4 regions of the Lysinibacillus sp. NPDC094177 genome follow, and region 1 is predicted to be linked to each of the others. Evidence: riboswitches for the same ligand, from Rfam matches in the RefSeq annotation. Region 1 holds a riboswitch; each other region holds the start of a gene.

Region 1 (4,184 bases):
TTCAAGAGTGGCTTCAACACCAATATTATAAACTTTTTTCATTGTAAACCCCCTGTAATATTCAAAAGTAACTAAAAGTACCCTACGAACTTTTTGGTATGTATGAATATTACTATACACTATACAAAAAATCAAAGGAGATATTATTAGAATGAAAGATACAAAAGTGCCGAATGCCAAACTAACATTACTCGCACTTGCCATCAGTGCATTTGGTATCGGCTCTACAGAATTTATAAGCGTCGGATTACTTCCATTAATTACAAAAGATTTTGATATAACATTAAGTACTGCGGGCTTAACCGTATCCATATATGCACTAGGTGTAACTATTGGTGCACCACTTTTAACAGCATTAACATCGCGCCTTAGTCGCAAAAATGTGTTATTGCTCGTCATGGTACTTTTTATTATCGGGAATTTACTTGCAGCTCTAGCACCCTCATTCTCATTACTAATTGCCGGCCGTATTATTTCAGCATTAGCACATGGCGTGTTTATGTCTATTGCCTCTGTTATCGCTGCAGATGTTGTGGCACCTAATAAACGAGCAAGTGCAATAGCTTTTATGTTTACAGGGCTAACATTAGCAACTGTCACTGGTGTCCCGCTAGGAACTTTTATTGGACAAGTAACTGATTGGCGAATGTCGTTCATTTTCATTGTTCTCATAGGCATCATTGGATTAATTAGTAATGCCCTGCTCGTGCCAAGTCACTTATCGAAAGGTAATCCAATATCCATTCGAGATATTGGTAAAGTATTAGGGAATATTCGAATGTTATTAATCCTCTTTATTACTGCAATTGGGTATGGTGGCGCATTCGTTGTATACACCTATGTTTCTCCTATTTTAGAGCAGTATATGGGCTACTCACCAAAGGCAATTGTCGTGATCTTAGTTGTATATGGTATTTGTGTTGCCATCGGTAATACATTAGGTGGTCGTTTTGCGAATAATAACCCTTTACGTTCTATTTTTATTATCTTTATCGGCTTAGCATTGGCAGTACTCGGCATCGGCTTCTTTTTGGAATCATCAATCATTGGATTATTGATGGTCTTTATGATGGGGCTATTTATGTTTATGAATGTGCCAGGATTACAGCTTTATGCCGTTCAGCTTTCAGAAAAGTATATACCATCAGCTATTTCAATGGCTTCAGCATTAAACATTTCAGCTTTTAACATTGGCATTTTTCTAGGGTCATACATCGGAGGATTCATCATTCGTCATCAATCATTAGCTCATACTCCTATATACGGATTCGGCATGGTGATGATTGCTGCAGCTACTACATTTCTATGGTTACTCTTTGATAGAAACAAACTTTGAAGATTTATCGGAACAAAATCTCATTTTATCGGAATCTTTTCTCGTTTTATCGGAACAATTTCAATTTTTATCAACGGGTACCTCCTCAGGGATTAGTCATAGTTGAGACCCTGGAGCGAAGCGGCAGCAACAAATGGCTTTTCTGTGCGAAAGCGAAGCGGCAGCAACAAATGGCTTTTCTGTGCGAAAGCGTAGCGGCAGCAACAAATGGCTTTGTTGTACATAATATAAGGTATCAGCATAGGATAGGAGGAATTTAGTTGTATTACAATCCTTATCCGTATTTTGTCTATCCTAATTATTATCCGGCATGGGTAATGGCAAATCAGCCAACAATTCAACACCCTTCTAGCCATCTAGCAATGCCGACAAACCCAACGAATAGAAGTCCATTTCCAATCGTCAATACAAAGAAATTGAAGACTTCCGCGAAACGGATCAAGGATATTATGCAGCAAGCACAATTACTTACGGATAAAATTGATGAATCAGAGCAATTTGCACATGATCTTATGGACGCGGCACAACAATCAAAGAAAACAGAAGTTGAAAAGTTAATTGCGTCAACAGGCATTACTATAAAATACGAAACTACCTATACACCAGATGGATTTCGTATAACATTTACTGAAAGTAGCTGTTGTAAACTAACATTAATTTTGGGTTGGTGAAGAGTTGGTCCTTTGAAGAGGGCCACTTTTTTTGCCTTTAGCATCTTTATGAATTTTAACCTTGTATCCCTATCGAACTTGTAAACTATAAATAAATATGCTAAAGTATTTGTAATTGTTATTTCTGAAAATTCTTATATTATTTTTTCTTATCAAGAGAGACGGAGGGATTGGCCCTATGAAGTCTCAGCAACCAGCCTATAGGTATGGTGCTAATTCCAATTGGCAAAATTCAGCCTTGAAGATGAGAAGACTTACTTATGTTGCATTGCACAAGAGTCCTCTTCTTCAAGGAGGACTCTTTTTTATTGTTGCATTCAAAAAAATTAAAAGAAAGCAGGGAACTATTATGACAAACGAACTTTTACGAGCAATTCAACTATTGAAATCGAAAGAATGGGTCGATTTAACACATACATTTGGTCCAAATTCTCCTCATTTCTTTATGTTTGACGATGCAAAATTTGAAACATTATTTTCGCATGACGATGGCTTCTTTGCACAACAATTCACTTTCCCTGGGCAATACGGAACACATATCGACCCACCTATTCATTTTGTGCGAGATACACGCTATTTAGAAGAATTGGAGCTAAAAGAACTAGTGCTACCACTAATCGTTATTGATAAATCGAAGGAAGCCGAAATTAATAACGACTACACGTTAAGTATTCAAGATATTCTTGACTTTGAAGCTGAATATGGAGAAATTGAAGCAGATACCTTTGTTGCGCTGCGTACCGATTGGAGTAAACGTTGGCCAGATAAAGAGTCTTTCAGCAATAAGGACGCTGATGGTAATAATCATATTCCGGGCTGGGGATTAGAAGCGTTACAATTTTTATTCAACGAACGAAAAGTAAGTGCTATTGGCCACGAAACTTTTGACACGGATTCAGCAGCAGATTTTCGTAAAAACGGTAAGTTAGACGGTGAATATTTTGTGCTAGAGAAGGATACTTACCAAATTGAGCTTATGACAAATTTGGATAAACTACCTCCAAAAGGGGCCGCTATATTCAATATTGTGCCAAAGCCTGAAAAAGCGTCTGGATTCCCTGTCCGTTCATTCGCAATATTACCTTAATATAGCAAAAGGTCTGATTCAATAAATATAGAATCAGACCTTTCTTCATGAAAATAATTTATTTCGCTGTATTCCTTCTTTTGAAAACAAAATAAACGATCAACATTATTAATATGAACAATACTATAAGATAAACACTGTAACGGGATACATATAACCCAACATAACGCCATTTCTCTCCAAGTATCGTTCCTAAGGTAATAAAAGTAAATGTCCATATAGTTGCTCCCGTATATGCAAAGAAAGCAAATTTTTTATAAGGATAATTATTAATAGCCGCAATATATGCTGTTAGATGACGCACACCAGGAATAAAATATCCTATTAATAATAATCCTGGACCTATTTTCGCAAATAACTTTTTAGTAAAATCAATTTTCTGTTCAGTAATATGGATTTTCGAACCGTATTTTTGCAATAAAGGAAGCCCGAATTTATAACCTATATAGTAGCTCAGGGTAATTCCCCCTGCCGCACCTACGATAGCGCTGATTAAAGCTGGGATATGTGCTAGAGTTTCGCGATAAACACTATACCCTACATATGTTAAAAATATCTCATCTGGAAGTGGTAGCCCAACAATCCCTCCAACTAGGATAAGAATGATGCCAAAATATCCGTAATGTTCAATAAGAGATTGCACATGATGCGCCATAATTCCATCCCACCTAAAACGTAATAATTTTTAATAGTTAGCTTTATAATAACTCAATGGAAACAACATTATGAGTGTTATGTATTTAATACAGTTTTCTCCAATCAATTATGCCTCGGCATAATTGCGTCCGGAATCGGCTTTGTGCTTAGGCCTGCAAATGTTTTTTGTGCGAAAGCGTAGTGCTAACGCAGCGACAGCAACAGATGTCTTTTGCGCGAAAGCGTAGTGCAACGAAGCGACAGCAACAGCATGATGTTGGTCACTCAGTCGTCGCCACAGGACGTGGCGTTCTTAGACTGAGTTCCTCTATTTCAGGGGTTGTTTGGACACCCGCTGAAAAGTGACTTAAAACCACATTCATCTCACCACCTATTGAAGTGGGAGACTTCTGTAACTGCCGTTTCACTTACGTTACATAAAACATCTGTACCT
Region 2 (4,184 bases), on a different contig from region 1:
TGGCATAATACCTATATAAATCGGTGTTTCTAAATGCTTTGTTGCCTCGTAAATTTCCACGATTTTTTCCTTTGTATAAACAGGCTGTGAAATAAAATAATCTGCCCCATGTTCAATTTTCTTTTCTAATCGAGAGACAGCGCGATCCAGCACACGTACATTAGGATTAAACGCAGCCGCTACAGAGAAATTTGCCTTTTTACGAAGTGGTTTCCCTGAGAACGATACACCTTTATTTAACTGTTTTATTAATTGGATTAGCTCCATTGATGATACATCATAAACGCTAGTTGCCCCTGGGAAATCTCCTACCTTTGTCGGATCTCCAGTAACTGCTAAAATATCATGAATCCCTAGTGCATTTAATCCCATTAAATGTGATTGAAGACCAATTAAATTACGATCTCGGCATGTTATATGTGTCAATGGGCGGACCCCGTGCGTTTCTTTCAGTAAGGCACCCATTGCGACATTGCTAATCCTTGGAGAAGCAAGTGAATTATCAGCCATCATGACGACATCCGCGCCCGCCTCATATAATTTTTTTGCCCCTTTAATAAAGCCCTCAATCTCTAAATGTCTTGGTGTATCTAACTCCACTATAACTGAGCGTTCACGTTTTACTTTTACATGTAATGGCTCGTAATTTGGTGGTTCTGCCTCACGTAAAAACTCTACTTTTTCTGGCTTCGCGTACTTTTCCTCTACTGGAGATAGCTCCTCTAAGTGCTTTTTCACAGCAGCAATATGCTTTGGTGTCGTACCACAACAGCCACCAATTAAACGCACCCCCTGATCGCGAAGTGCTACAGCTGCTCGCCCAAAGTAATCTGCCTCTGATTCATAAACGACACGGCCATCCTCCAAGTCAAGAAGAGAGGCATTCGGATATGCCGACATAAATGCCTTTTCTGGAAGCTCTACACCTTCAAATGCTTGTATAGTATGGTGCGGACCTAAGCGACAGTTAACACCAACGATATCAGCACCTAGCGCTTCAAGTTCATGTAAAGCATTATTTAAACTCATTCCATTTTGTAAAACTCCTGGTTCATGCATAGAAACTTGAGCAATAATCGGTAATATTGTTTTAGTTCGTAGCATTGTTAAAGTTGCTGTTAGTTCTTCAAAATCATAATATGTTTCAAGTAAAAGGCCATCTGGATTTCCTGCAAGTAAAACAGTGGCTTGCTCATCAACCGTTGCTAAAATTTCCTCTAACGTTGCGTCACTCTTTCGAATACCGCGGATTCCCCCAATAGTACCTAAGACAAATTGTCCACCCTCTGCCGCCGCTCGTTTTGCAATCGTTATAGCAGCTTCATTAAACTGCTGCACACGAGATTCTAATCCATAGCGGGCTAATTTTATGGCATTAGCACCGTAAGTGTTCGTTTGAATAATATCGGCACCAGCTGCTATATATTCTCTATGAATCTTTTCAATTAATTCAGGTTTTTGTATATTCATTTCCTCATGGCAGTACTCCAAGCCATAACCATATAAAACTGTACCAATTGCACCATCTGCTGTAAGAACATTTGTTTTTAACCTTTCAAGCAATCCCATAAAATTAGCCTCTCTTCCCTTATCTATATCAATTATGCCTCGGCATAATTCCGTGACATCCGCCGGAGGCTTTAGGCCAAACACGACGTAGCAACTTAAATCCGTTTATTCATCTCACCACCTATAGAGGTGGGAGACTTCAGCTGAAAGAAGTTAAAATAAAAAAGCCTTCTTTTACATAAAAAGAAGGCTTTAACGTTTCGTAATTGTTTTCCTTCTCATCTTCGACACAATGGTCTTCTGGATTTAGCACCTGACAATAAGTTGGTTGCTGAAGCTTCATAGGGCCAGTCCCTCAGCTTCTCTTGATAAGAATTTAGTATGAATTTTTTAAATAATTAAAAGAATCATAACGTTTACAAACGATTGAGTCAAGACTATTTCACTGAACACAGGATAATTTTTGCGAAAAATATAATATTTTGATTTATATCAGACAATTACGATAGTTTTCCAGCAAGTTCTTCACCAATTTTTTTACCATTTTGAATACATGCACCTATGCCTACTCCAAAATAAGAGCATCCCGCTATGGATAAATTCGGATAGTTTTTCTCAAGCTCTTGCACTAAACCTTGCAACGCTTCACGATGTGCCAAATCATACTTCGGCATCTGGTCAATCCATTTTGTCACATCGACAACAGTTGGTTTTTCCTCAATCCCCAAGCTTTTTCTTACATCCTCTAGGGCAACAGCTGCTAACTCTTCATTTGTCATCATACGCAATCCTTCATACGCAGGGTTAATGCTCTTATAAAAAAGTCGTACAAGTAATTTTCCTTCGGATGAGGTATGTTTCCACTTGCGACTTGTCCACGTTGCTGCATTACAAATAACATCTGAATTATGGGATACTATATAGCCTGTTCCATCTGCTGGTAATCTATTATCAGGTACATCAAACCCTAAATAAATCGTAATTGCGGATGCAGTATTGAATTGTTCAAAATAGCAGTTCAAAGATTTATCCTGCAATAAGCTTTGTACCGATTCATTTGGCAGTGCCATTACAACATGATTTGCTTCTATCATTTTACCGTTTGCTAATGTAACAAGGTATTGATTTTCCTGCTTTTTAACACTAGTAGTGGCAATTCCTTTTATAACTTCTACATCCGTTAATGTTTCTTCAAGCCTATCAATTAGTGATGATAAACCATTTTTAAATGAAATAAATTTTTTATTGGATGCTTTCACAAATTGTTCCCTATTTGCATCGAAACCTTTAATAATACTACCGTAATCATTTTTGTAATCGATTAAATACGGTAAAGTGGAAGCAATTGAAAGTTGATTTAAATCTCCCGAATATACACCTGCAAGTACGGGCGCTATTTGGTTTTGAACAAGCTCCTCACCTAAATAATACGTTAGAAATTCCCCAATAGAGCTTTCCTTTGTAAACCCTTCATTTGGCATTGTTAAATCCTTTAATGCTTCTTTTTTACCTTCCTCTGATACAAGCGTACTTTCCTCAAGAGATTGTAAGCTCATAGGAATACCGAACGTTGAGTCTGCTGGGATGGCATGTAGCTCATTATTTGTGTAAATATATGAAACACCCGTTTCATTGTACACAAGATTTTGCTCAAAATTAAGTTCCTCTACTAACTCCATGACACCTTTATGACGCGCTACAATAGAATCTGCACCTGTTTCCATGATGAAACCTTGTTCGTATGCAGAGTGAATCTTGCCACCAAGGTATGTATTTTTTTCAACAAGCACAAGTTTTACATCTAAATTTTTCTCCTGAACTTGGCGTTGTAAATAATGCATCGTACACAATCCCGTAATTCCGCCACCTAATACAACAACTGTTTTCATATTAACCGCCCCTATTTTTAGTTCTTTATTCAGTATAAACTTTTTTATCGAAAAATTACGTTAAACCCTTTACAAATTTAGCAAAAATGGAGCTAACCAGCGGGAATGTTGTGGCGCTTTAGATGTGATTTCCGTACCAGGCTACTAGCTTTCGCGCAAAAAACATTTGGTGCTGTCCATTCGCTTTCGCACAGAAAACATTCGTTGCCCAAAGCGGCTCATCGAACAGTCGGAACGGAGATCAACCTCTCGTTTTGCCTAAGAGTCATACTTTATTTAATATGACACCCTAATTTCATTTACATAATAGTTTTCAACAACATGAAAGGAGCTATCCAGCGTATTGGATAGCTCCTTTTGTTTCACAGCATATATTGAATTAAACAGTACATGTCCACTAGAGGCTTTTATCTGCCTAATAGATATTATATATTAACAGTTGATATAGTGTTATTTATACCCTGAAGTTTGTAGCACCTAAAAAAATTAAAACACTATTTCTTCGCCTTTTACTTTTCTCTTAATTAATTTAAATTTTGTGCAAAGCTAGCTAACGTTTTAGCAGAATTTTTTACTTCATTAAAAGCAATACCTAAATCGCCTAGAATTTCTACTATTGCTTGTACTTCTTTTTCCATCCGACCATTTTGTTCTTTGGCTTCGGTCATAGCTTCCAATATGTTAATAAATTGTCCTTCCGTTCGAACCATATTTTCTTCGCCAGATGCTACCTCTTCTTGAATATTACTAAGCGAATGAACAAGTTTATCTGTTCGCTCATTCGTT
Region 3 (4,184 bases), on a different contig from region 1:
AGTAAAATCTTTATTCTTTAGTATTATTCGATTAATAAGTATTTTTTCATTCCCACTTGTCATATTATTAATGATTTTTCCTTCTAATGTTAACATCCATGAATCAGCACAAAAAGGTTTTTACATTGGCACAATTCTTGGAGGGATTGTCTTAATTGCTATCATTACACTGGCAATCCTTGTCCTAGGTCCGGCAAATACTGCTTCTAGGACATTTCCCAGCTATTCATTAGCTCAAAGAATTTCAATCGGGAATTTTTTGCAGCGTATTGAAGTTATTATGGCAGCAATGTGGATAATATCAATTTATATTAAAACCTTTATGTTTTTTTACGCTGGGGTCATCGGCATCGCACAAATATGTAAAATTAACAATCATCGACCCCTTATTTTCCCATTTGGAATGATTATCCTTGGACTTTCACAAATTGTTCATCCTAGTATCATTCATTCAGATATTTACAATAGAGAAACCTGGCCTATTTTTTCCTTTATTTTCGCGATTTTATTACCATTAGTTTTACTACTCGTCGCGAAAATTCGCAAAATTAACGGTAATCAAGGAAATAACACACAAAGTAATTGTAGTACACAGAATGAAAATGGAAGTAATAACGGGAATTCTTCGCAGAGTGATAACAGTAGCAATGCCGGAAATGCTACACAAAGTGAAAATAATAACGGTGATTCTACACAGAGTGCTAATAGCAGTAATGCCGGAAGTGCCACTCAAAATGAAAGTACTAGTAATAACGATAATTCTACTCAAAGTGATAGTAATAGCAATCCCGGGAATGCTACACAAAAAAGTAATAGTAATACTGATAATTGTGCTCAAAATGAAAATAGTAGCAATGCCGGAAGTGCCACTCAAAATGAAAGTACTAGTAATAACGATAATTCTACTCAAAGTGATAGTAGCAACAATGACGGGAATACTACACAAAAAAGTAATAGTAATACCGATAATTGTGCTCAAAATGAAAGTAGTAGCAATGCCGGAAGTGCCACTCAAAATGAAAGTACTAGTAATTACGATAATTGTGCTCAAAATGAAAATAGCAGCAATGACGAAAATTCTATGCAGAATAATAGTAATAACAATGCTGGAAACACTACTCAAATTGCAAGTAGTAACAATATCGAAAATCTTCCGCAAAGTGATAGTAGCAGCAATACAACACAGAATTATAGCGATACTGGTAATACTCCAAGCAGTGATAGAAATAAAAATTCATCTGAAAATTAAACAGCATAATGTTAAAAATGATGACCCTGAAATATCAAGGTCATCATTTTTTTAATTGCTACAGTGTTAAATATGATATTCAATCTCATCAACGAAATCCCATTCGTATGGTGTTTCTTGGTATACATAGTAGTTCAACCAATTCGAGAATAATAAATGTGTATGGGCACGCCACGAATTAATCGGTTCATTTGCTGGATTATCATGTGGGAAGTAATTCACTGGTACTTCAATATCTAATCCTTTCGCAACGTCACGACTATATTCATCTGCTAAAGTTGTCGCATCGTATTCAAGATGGCCGGTAATCATAATGTTTTTATTGTCCTTAGATTGCACAATGAAAACACCAGCATCTTCTGAATAAGATAGTAATCGTAAATCAGGGTGGTTGCGTACTTCGTCGATTGATACAGATGTGTAACGTGAATGTGGGGCTGTAAATAAATCACTAAAGCCACGTACTAAATCCACTGTTAAATCCGTAATAACATGAGAATATACACCTGAGCATTTAGCAGAAAGCTCAATTTTCCCAATGCCGTAATGATGGTATAATGCTGCCTGTGCACCCCAACATATATGTAGAACCGATGTTACGTTTTGCTTAGACCAATCCATTATTTCTGAAATTTCCTGCCAGTAGTTCACATCTTCGAACGCCATTTTTTCAACTGGTGCACCTGTAATAATCATGCCATCATAGCGGCGATGACGGATTTGATTGAAGGTCGTGTAAAATAACTGTAAATGTGATTTACTGACATTTTTCGATTCATGCGTAGCTGTATTTAAAAACGTAATATTAACTTGTAACGGTGTGTTACCTAATAAACGAAGTAATTGTAGCTCTGTTTTTTCTTTTTCAGGCATCAAATTTAAAATTAATATATTTAACGGACGAATTTGTTGGGTTTTTGCTCTATCCTCTTCCATTACGAAGATTTTTTCCTCACGTAAATGTTCTCCAGCTGGTAAGTTTTTCGGAATATTAATTGGCATCTTGCATTCCCCTCTCAATAATTTTTCTCTGTTAGAATCAATTAGTGCCTTAAGATCAATGCACGGGCCCTGCGCAAAGCTCAAATATCAAACGATAAAATTAAAAAATCCCCCTCATTCCATATGAGATAGAATGAGAAGGATTTTTCCACGTTCACTCTTATCTCTCAAAGGACAAATCCTTTGCTGGAATTAGCACCTTTCTAACTTTTGTTAGAGGTTGCTGAAGCGTCATCGGGCCAAATCCCTCAACTTCTCATGATAAGATTATTTAATTAAATAGAATTGTAACATGAACAATTAAGAATATCAATAATACATAGAATATTTCGTTATTAATCATGCATGTCATTATGTTTTAAGAGGAATTACAGTTTAGTTATTTATCTTTACGCTTCTTATTAAGTCTATGTAATTTTCATTGTAACTCATACTTCTGAAAAAAAGAAGTGTATAGCATTTACAAATAAAAAAGAAGGCAAGTAGCCCTCTCTAGACACTTTTTAAGTGTCTATTTTTAAAATCTTTTATTTGCTTTAAGCATTAGAATTACTGTTAAACTTTATAGGAATAGCCCTTGCAATAATCGTAATGATGTAGGTGATAATCGTCCCTCCAAAATAAGCTATGACTGGGGACCCCACAATAACTAGTAATAATAAAATGTTTCCAATAAAACCGAAGTCGTATTCGGCTTGGTCAGGAATCATATATAAGAGAGCAGCAATCAAATAAATAACAAAGATTGGAGCAACTATAAAGTTAAGAAAGTAAGATAACTTGGTTGCTTCGTTGGATTTTTGAATTAGCTGTTGAATAAAATATAAAATAGAAGTAGCTATGAATACAATGCAAATTACACCACCATAGTCTTTGTAAATGGAATCTAAAAAGTGCGATATCAAAGCCCCCAAAACAAGAACAACAGCGCCCACACCCAAAATACCACCAATAAATGCTGAACCACCACGAATTAAATTAAACCCGCCTAGTCCGTTTGGAATAAGTTGCCAACCCCACATAAATTAAAATCTCCTTTTCATAGGTAATTATACACATTTTTATTATACAGAAAGTTATAATTTATGGAAGCTTTTACTGGGATAAATTTTCTAGTGATTTGTTCAAGTTGTCACTCTTGATTGTCTTTATTTTATAGTGATTCGTTTGAACACTACTTTTTTAATAAAAATACGCTACCCGATGTGAGTAGCGCTTACTGAACAATATGGAACCATTACACTATTAAAATTTATTTTTATTAAGTATCCACAAACTCCCCATTGAAAAAAGCATTACACATAAACTTCCGATTAGTGACTGATGCCACCAATTAGAATTAACTACCTCTGTATTTACTGTATATGGATAACCTACAGTTGTATTTCCGTTAGATAATGACTTTGTCACCATTGGAACCCATTCAAAAACAGAACCCCCTAAGTTCCGAAAGGAAATAATAAAAACAAGTAATGCAACAACTAGGACTATCAACAATACATAGTTAATTGTTTTTCTGATGTCAGGATATCGAGCATTTATATTCATTCTATAATCACCCCCTTTACTTTTCAGTTTCGGATTTAACAATATGGAACTATCACTCATTAGTCCTCATATGTTGTAAAATTGAAGAAAGATCAAAAATATCTGGAGCAACTTTATTTATATTGTTTAAATCTCCTTCGTCTAATTTAAACTCATTAAGATATGCATCTAAAAATAACTCAATATCTTGTTTACTCAACTCATGTTTTTCTACTAGATCAACTACTTTTAAATTTCGTTCATGTTCTATATCCAGCAAAATTCTATTCATATCCCAATATGTCATATTTTCAGTAAACATTTCTTTTCCTCCTAAAATAAAATTACCTTTACATACGCTTTGAGAGAATAAAAGTTTCACGAAAATAAAATATAATTAGATTTT
Region 4 (4,184 bases), on a different contig from region 1:
AGAGTTAGAAAGTAAAATTGTTGCACCCTCTGGTAAATCCTCAAGAGATTTATATTTTTTAGAGTAGATACCGATTGGTTCAATATGAATACCACCAGCGTTTACAAAATCATAACCCTTTTCTTTAATTTCTTTCTCTAAATAAGGGATGTGTTGGAAGTAGTTTGCATCAAGATCGCCAGATTCTAAATCTTGGTTTGGTAATACATAATCTTGATATTTTTCAATTTTAAGATCGATACCTTCTTTAGCTAAAATTGGTTTTGCTTTTTCCAGAATAACCGCATGAGGTGTATTCGAAGCACCTACTGTTAACGTTACTTTTTCTTTACTATCATTAGATGATGAGCCTGAGCTTGTATCTTCTTTTTTACCAGCACCACAAGCGGCTAAAGCTAGTACTAATACTGATAAAAATAATCCTGCTAATAACTTCTTCATTTTATTACTCTCCCTTTTTTCCTATTTAAATATGTTAGCGGTATAAAACCGAGATAACCTCTTAGATGTTCGTAACGGAATACTCTTTTTGTCACTACAATTTTTATTAGCGCCTCATTAGCGTTTATCTGTTTTGATCGTAATCATGTCGCCAATCCATTGAATAACAAATACAACTATTAAGATTAATATAGTCGACATTAAAGTTACATCTGTGCGATTACGTTGGAAACCATCTAAGAATGCTAAGTTTCCTAGACCACCTGCACCGATAATACCTGCCATCGCAGTATAGCCAACAAGTGCTACAGCCGTTACAGTAATACCAGAAATAAGCGCTGGTAACGATTCTGGAATTAATACTTTCCAAATAATCGTTGACGTTTTGGCACCCATTGAACGAGCTGCTTCAATAACACCTTTATCAATTTCACGTAAAGCAATTAATACCATTCGTGCATAGAATGGTGCAGCGCCAATAATTAGTGCTGGTAAAGCCGCATCTGCGCCACGAATTGTGCCAAGTAAAAATTTCGTAAATGGAATTAATAAGATAATCAAAACGATAAATGGAATCGAACGGAAAATGTTAACGATTGAGCCGGTTAAAAAGTTCACAATTTTATTGGCCCATAGTTGGTTAGGACTTGATAAAAACAATAAGATTCCAATCACTAATCCAAGTATAAATGTGATAACCGTAGAAATTGTTGTCATGTACAATGTTTCATACGTAGCGTCCCACATTTTTTCCCAGTCGACATTCGGAAAAAGACTAGTTAGCATTTGCAATCACCTCCGTTTGTACTTCGACTGTATTTAAGTAGCTAAGTGCAGCAGCAACATTGGCCTCTGACCCATCAATTTGCACAATAAGTGTACCGTACGCGCCATTTTTCGTTTGCGAAATATTACCATGTACAATACTTACTTCTACATCAAACTGTTTCACAAGATGTGAAATGACAGGCTGCTCTGTTTTTTCTCCTACAAAGATTAGCTTAACAAGTTGTCCATTAGGATAATTTGCTTTAATTTGTGCCACGGTTTCCTGTGTTTCCTTCGTATCTGTAATTTGAGAAACGAATTTTTTCGTAATGGCCGCTTGCGGAGTTTGGAATACTTGTAATACTTCACCACGTTCTACAATTTCTCCAGCTTCCATAACCGCTACACGATGACAAATTTTGCGAATAACGTGCATTTCATGTGTGATTAACACAATCGTTAGACCTAATCGTTCGTTAATATCGACAAGAAGATCAAGGATAGCATCTGTTGTCTCCGGATCGAGTGCAGATGTTGCCTCATCACATAACAATACCTCTGGGTTATTAGCAAGCGCACGAGCGATACCTACACGTTGCTTTTGCCCCCCGGATAGTTGTGATGGATACGCCTTAGCGCGTCCATCTAGACCAACAAGTGTTATCAATTCTTTCACACGTGCTTCACGTTGTGCCTTTGGAACACCTGCTATCTCTAGTGGGAAAGCGATGTTTTCCGCAACGGTTCTAGACCAAAGTAAATTGAAATGTTGGAAAATCATACTGACCTTTTGTCTAGCATCTCTGAGCTTTTGCCCCTTTATGGATGAAAATTCTTGATTGTTAACTGTCACTGTACCAGATGTAGGCTTTTCTAAACCGTTTAACAAGCGAATCATTGTACTTTTACCAGCGCCACTATAACCGATAATGCCAAAAATTTCACCTTTATTAATAGAAAGGTTGACGTCTTTAACTGCAGTTAATTCGCCATTCGTAGTTTTGTATTTCTTCGTAATATTTTGAAGATTGATCATAGCGAATTCTCCTTTTCTTATATAAAAAACCCCTTCACTTATAGACAAGTAGAAGGGGTCACGTAAATTATACGCTAAACCGTTCTCTCATCTTTCAAAGATAAATCTTTGGGTGATTTGGCACCTTTTCACATTGTGATGGTTGCCGGGCTTCATAGGGCACTTCCCTCCGCCGCTCTTTATAAGAGTTCGATATATTTATTGTTTTTTAATATATTTGTTACTTTACCACGCGATTAATATTCAGTCAATTAGTTTTTTAACAATTCGTATAAATATGGTACGGATTGAAAGGCATAAACCTTTTCTGTCACTTCTCCGCCTTCACATACGAGTAAACATGGTACACTTTCGATTTTATGAGCATAAGCTATTTGCTCTATAAAATTAATATTCGCTTTGCCGACTTGTAGCTGTGGTAGCAATTGCTCAATAACCGTCATCATTTTCGATGCAACTGCACACGTTCCACACATTGGCGTATATAAATAAAAGGCAGCCTTTTCACCTGACTGGACAACCGCGTCCCACTGCTCTTTTGACCATTCTTCCATCATTTTTCACGCAACCTTACAAAATATATTCATTATGGATTGAGAAGTGTGCACGAAGCAATATCGCTGCTAACACCTTCTTCGGAGTTGTCTCAACTTCCTTATATGTTGGCATCGTACGTAAATGCTCAGCCTCTGGATAATGTCTGTCCATTAATGCTCGTAGTTTATCACCCGATGTATCTGCATCAAAAAACGTATAAAGCTCACAACCCTCGTATGGATCAAGTAGCTCTTCTAATTGATGCACACCAATTGTACCATTCGTACAAAGTATTTTAACATCTTCATTTAAAATAGGTTCAATTTGAAGCTTATCCGATCGGCCTTCGACAATTAAGCATTTTCCCTCGACCATCACGCCACCCCCATTTAGACATATCCCTTATAATTCATTATATCAATAAACTTTATCGTTGATACAGTTAGACACCTATTGATAAAGGAATATACTTGCATTCTTCTCACTGTTATAGTAGCGGGATGAATGAAGATAATAAAAAACGTCGGTAGTTTCCGACGTTTTTCTAATTCAGGCTTGTCTTATTCTGCAATCATTTCTTCGTATTGCTCAGCTGTCATAAGCTTTTCAACTTCTGATGCATCAGCAGGCTCTACAACGATCATCCATGCTTTTTCATATGGTGATTCATTAACGAATTCTGGGCTATCTTCTAAATCTGCATTTACTTCAACTACTGTACCTGAGATTGGTGCGTATAATTCAGAAACTGTTTTTACAGATTCAACGCTACCGAATGGATCATCAGTTTTGATTTCGTCGCCAACTTGTGGAAGTTCAACGAAAACGATATCTCCAAGTTCAGCTTGTGCGAAATGAGAAATACCAATACGTACTTTACCATCTTCTACTTTTACCCATTCGTGCTCTTCAGAGTAACGTAAGTCTTTAGGTGTGCTCATGCATTAACCCCTCCATAAATATGTAATATATTCATTTTCAGTGTGCCATACTTCTTCTATAAAAACAAGGATAAATAGGGTTATTTCCAAGCTTGCTCAAAATCTGATTCTCTAAACCCTAAAGTAACTTTTTTTCCATCGGTTACAATTGGACGTTTAATCAGCATACCATCTGAAGCAAGCAGTTCAAGTTGCTCTTCTTCAGTCATTTCAGCAAGTTTATCCTTCAAGCCAAGCTCTCGATATTTCATACCAGAAGTATTAAAAAATTTCTTTAAAGGTTGTCCACTAGCTTGCCATAGGTTTGATAATTCGTCCTTTGTAGGCGGTTGTTCGACAATGTGTACCTCTTCGTATGATACCCCATTGTCATTTAGCCACTTCTGAGCTTTTTTGCAAGTAGTACATTTTGGATAATGAATAAATTGAATCGTCATTTATAGGCTCCTCTACTATCATTA

The links. Region 1 has a riboswitch for S-adenosylmethionine ahead of ACQKNC_RS12470 (cyclase family protein). Riboswitches for the same ligand answer to the same signal wherever they lie in the genome.
Region 2: another riboswitch for S-adenosylmethionine. It lies ahead of ACQKNC_RS18715 (bifunctional homocysteine S-methyltransferase/methylenetetrahydrofolate reductase); the one in region 1 lies ahead of ACQKNC_RS12470 (cyclase family protein).
Region 3: another riboswitch for S-adenosylmethionine. It lies ahead of metA (homoserine O-acetyltransferase MetA); the one in region 1 lies ahead of ACQKNC_RS12470 (cyclase family protein).
Region 4: another riboswitch for S-adenosylmethionine. It lies ahead of ACQKNC_RS21500 (methionine ABC transporter ATP-binding protein); the one in region 1 lies ahead of ACQKNC_RS12470 (cyclase family protein).

What each region holds. Positions count from the first base shown of each region.
Region 1 is NZ_JBNNTW010000006.1:161,367-165,550, forward strand. Features, by position in the region: gene ACQKNC_RS12455 (winged helix-turn-helix transcriptional regulator) at 1-42, opposite strand, end outside; gene ACQKNC_RS12460 (MFS transporter) at 152-1,336, shown strand; gene ACQKNC_RS12465 (hypothetical protein) at 1,597-2,007, shown strand; SAM riboswitch class I at 2,154-2,258, shown strand; gene ACQKNC_RS12470 (cyclase family protein) at 2,357-3,094, shown strand; gene ACQKNC_RS12475 (DedA family protein) at 3,153-3,749, opposite strand.
Region 2 is NZ_JBNNTW010000014.1:32,904-37,087, forward strand. Features, by position in the region: gene ACQKNC_RS18715 (bifunctional homocysteine S-methyltransferase/methylenetetrahydrofolate reductase) at 1-1,569, opposite strand, end outside; SAM riboswitch class I at 1,785-1,884, opposite strand; gene ACQKNC_RS18720 (protoporphyrinogen oxidase) at 2,010-3,398, opposite strand; gene ACQKNC_RS18725 (protoglobin domain-containing protein) at 3,923-4,184, opposite strand, start outside.
Region 3 is NZ_JBNNTW010000005.1:160,064-164,247, forward strand. Features, by position in the region: gene ACQKNC_RS10580 (endospore germination permease) at 1-1,249, shown strand, start outside; gene metA (homoserine O-acetyltransferase MetA) at 1,316-2,251, opposite strand; SAM riboswitch class I at 2,409-2,519, opposite strand; gene ACQKNC_RS10590 (hypothetical protein) at 2,788-3,273, opposite strand; gene ACQKNC_RS10595 (hypothetical protein) at 3,497-3,799, opposite strand; gene ACQKNC_RS10600 (hypothetical protein) at 3,852-4,100, opposite strand.
Region 4 is NZ_JBNNTW010000022.1:25,705-29,888, reverse strand. Features, by position in the region: gene ACQKNC_RS21510 (MetQ/NlpA family ABC transporter substrate-binding protein) at 1-441, opposite strand, end outside; gene ACQKNC_RS21505 (methionine ABC transporter permease) at 559-1,227, opposite strand; gene ACQKNC_RS21500 (methionine ABC transporter ATP-binding protein) at 1,217-2,245, opposite strand; SAM riboswitch class I at 2,330-2,433, opposite strand; gene ACQKNC_RS21495 (thioredoxin family protein) at 2,497-2,799, opposite strand; gene ACQKNC_RS21490 (toprim domain-containing protein) at 2,816-3,157, opposite strand; gene gcvH (glycine cleavage system protein GcvH) at 3,343-3,723, opposite strand; gene ACQKNC_RS21480 (arsenate reductase family protein) at 3,804-4,160, opposite strand.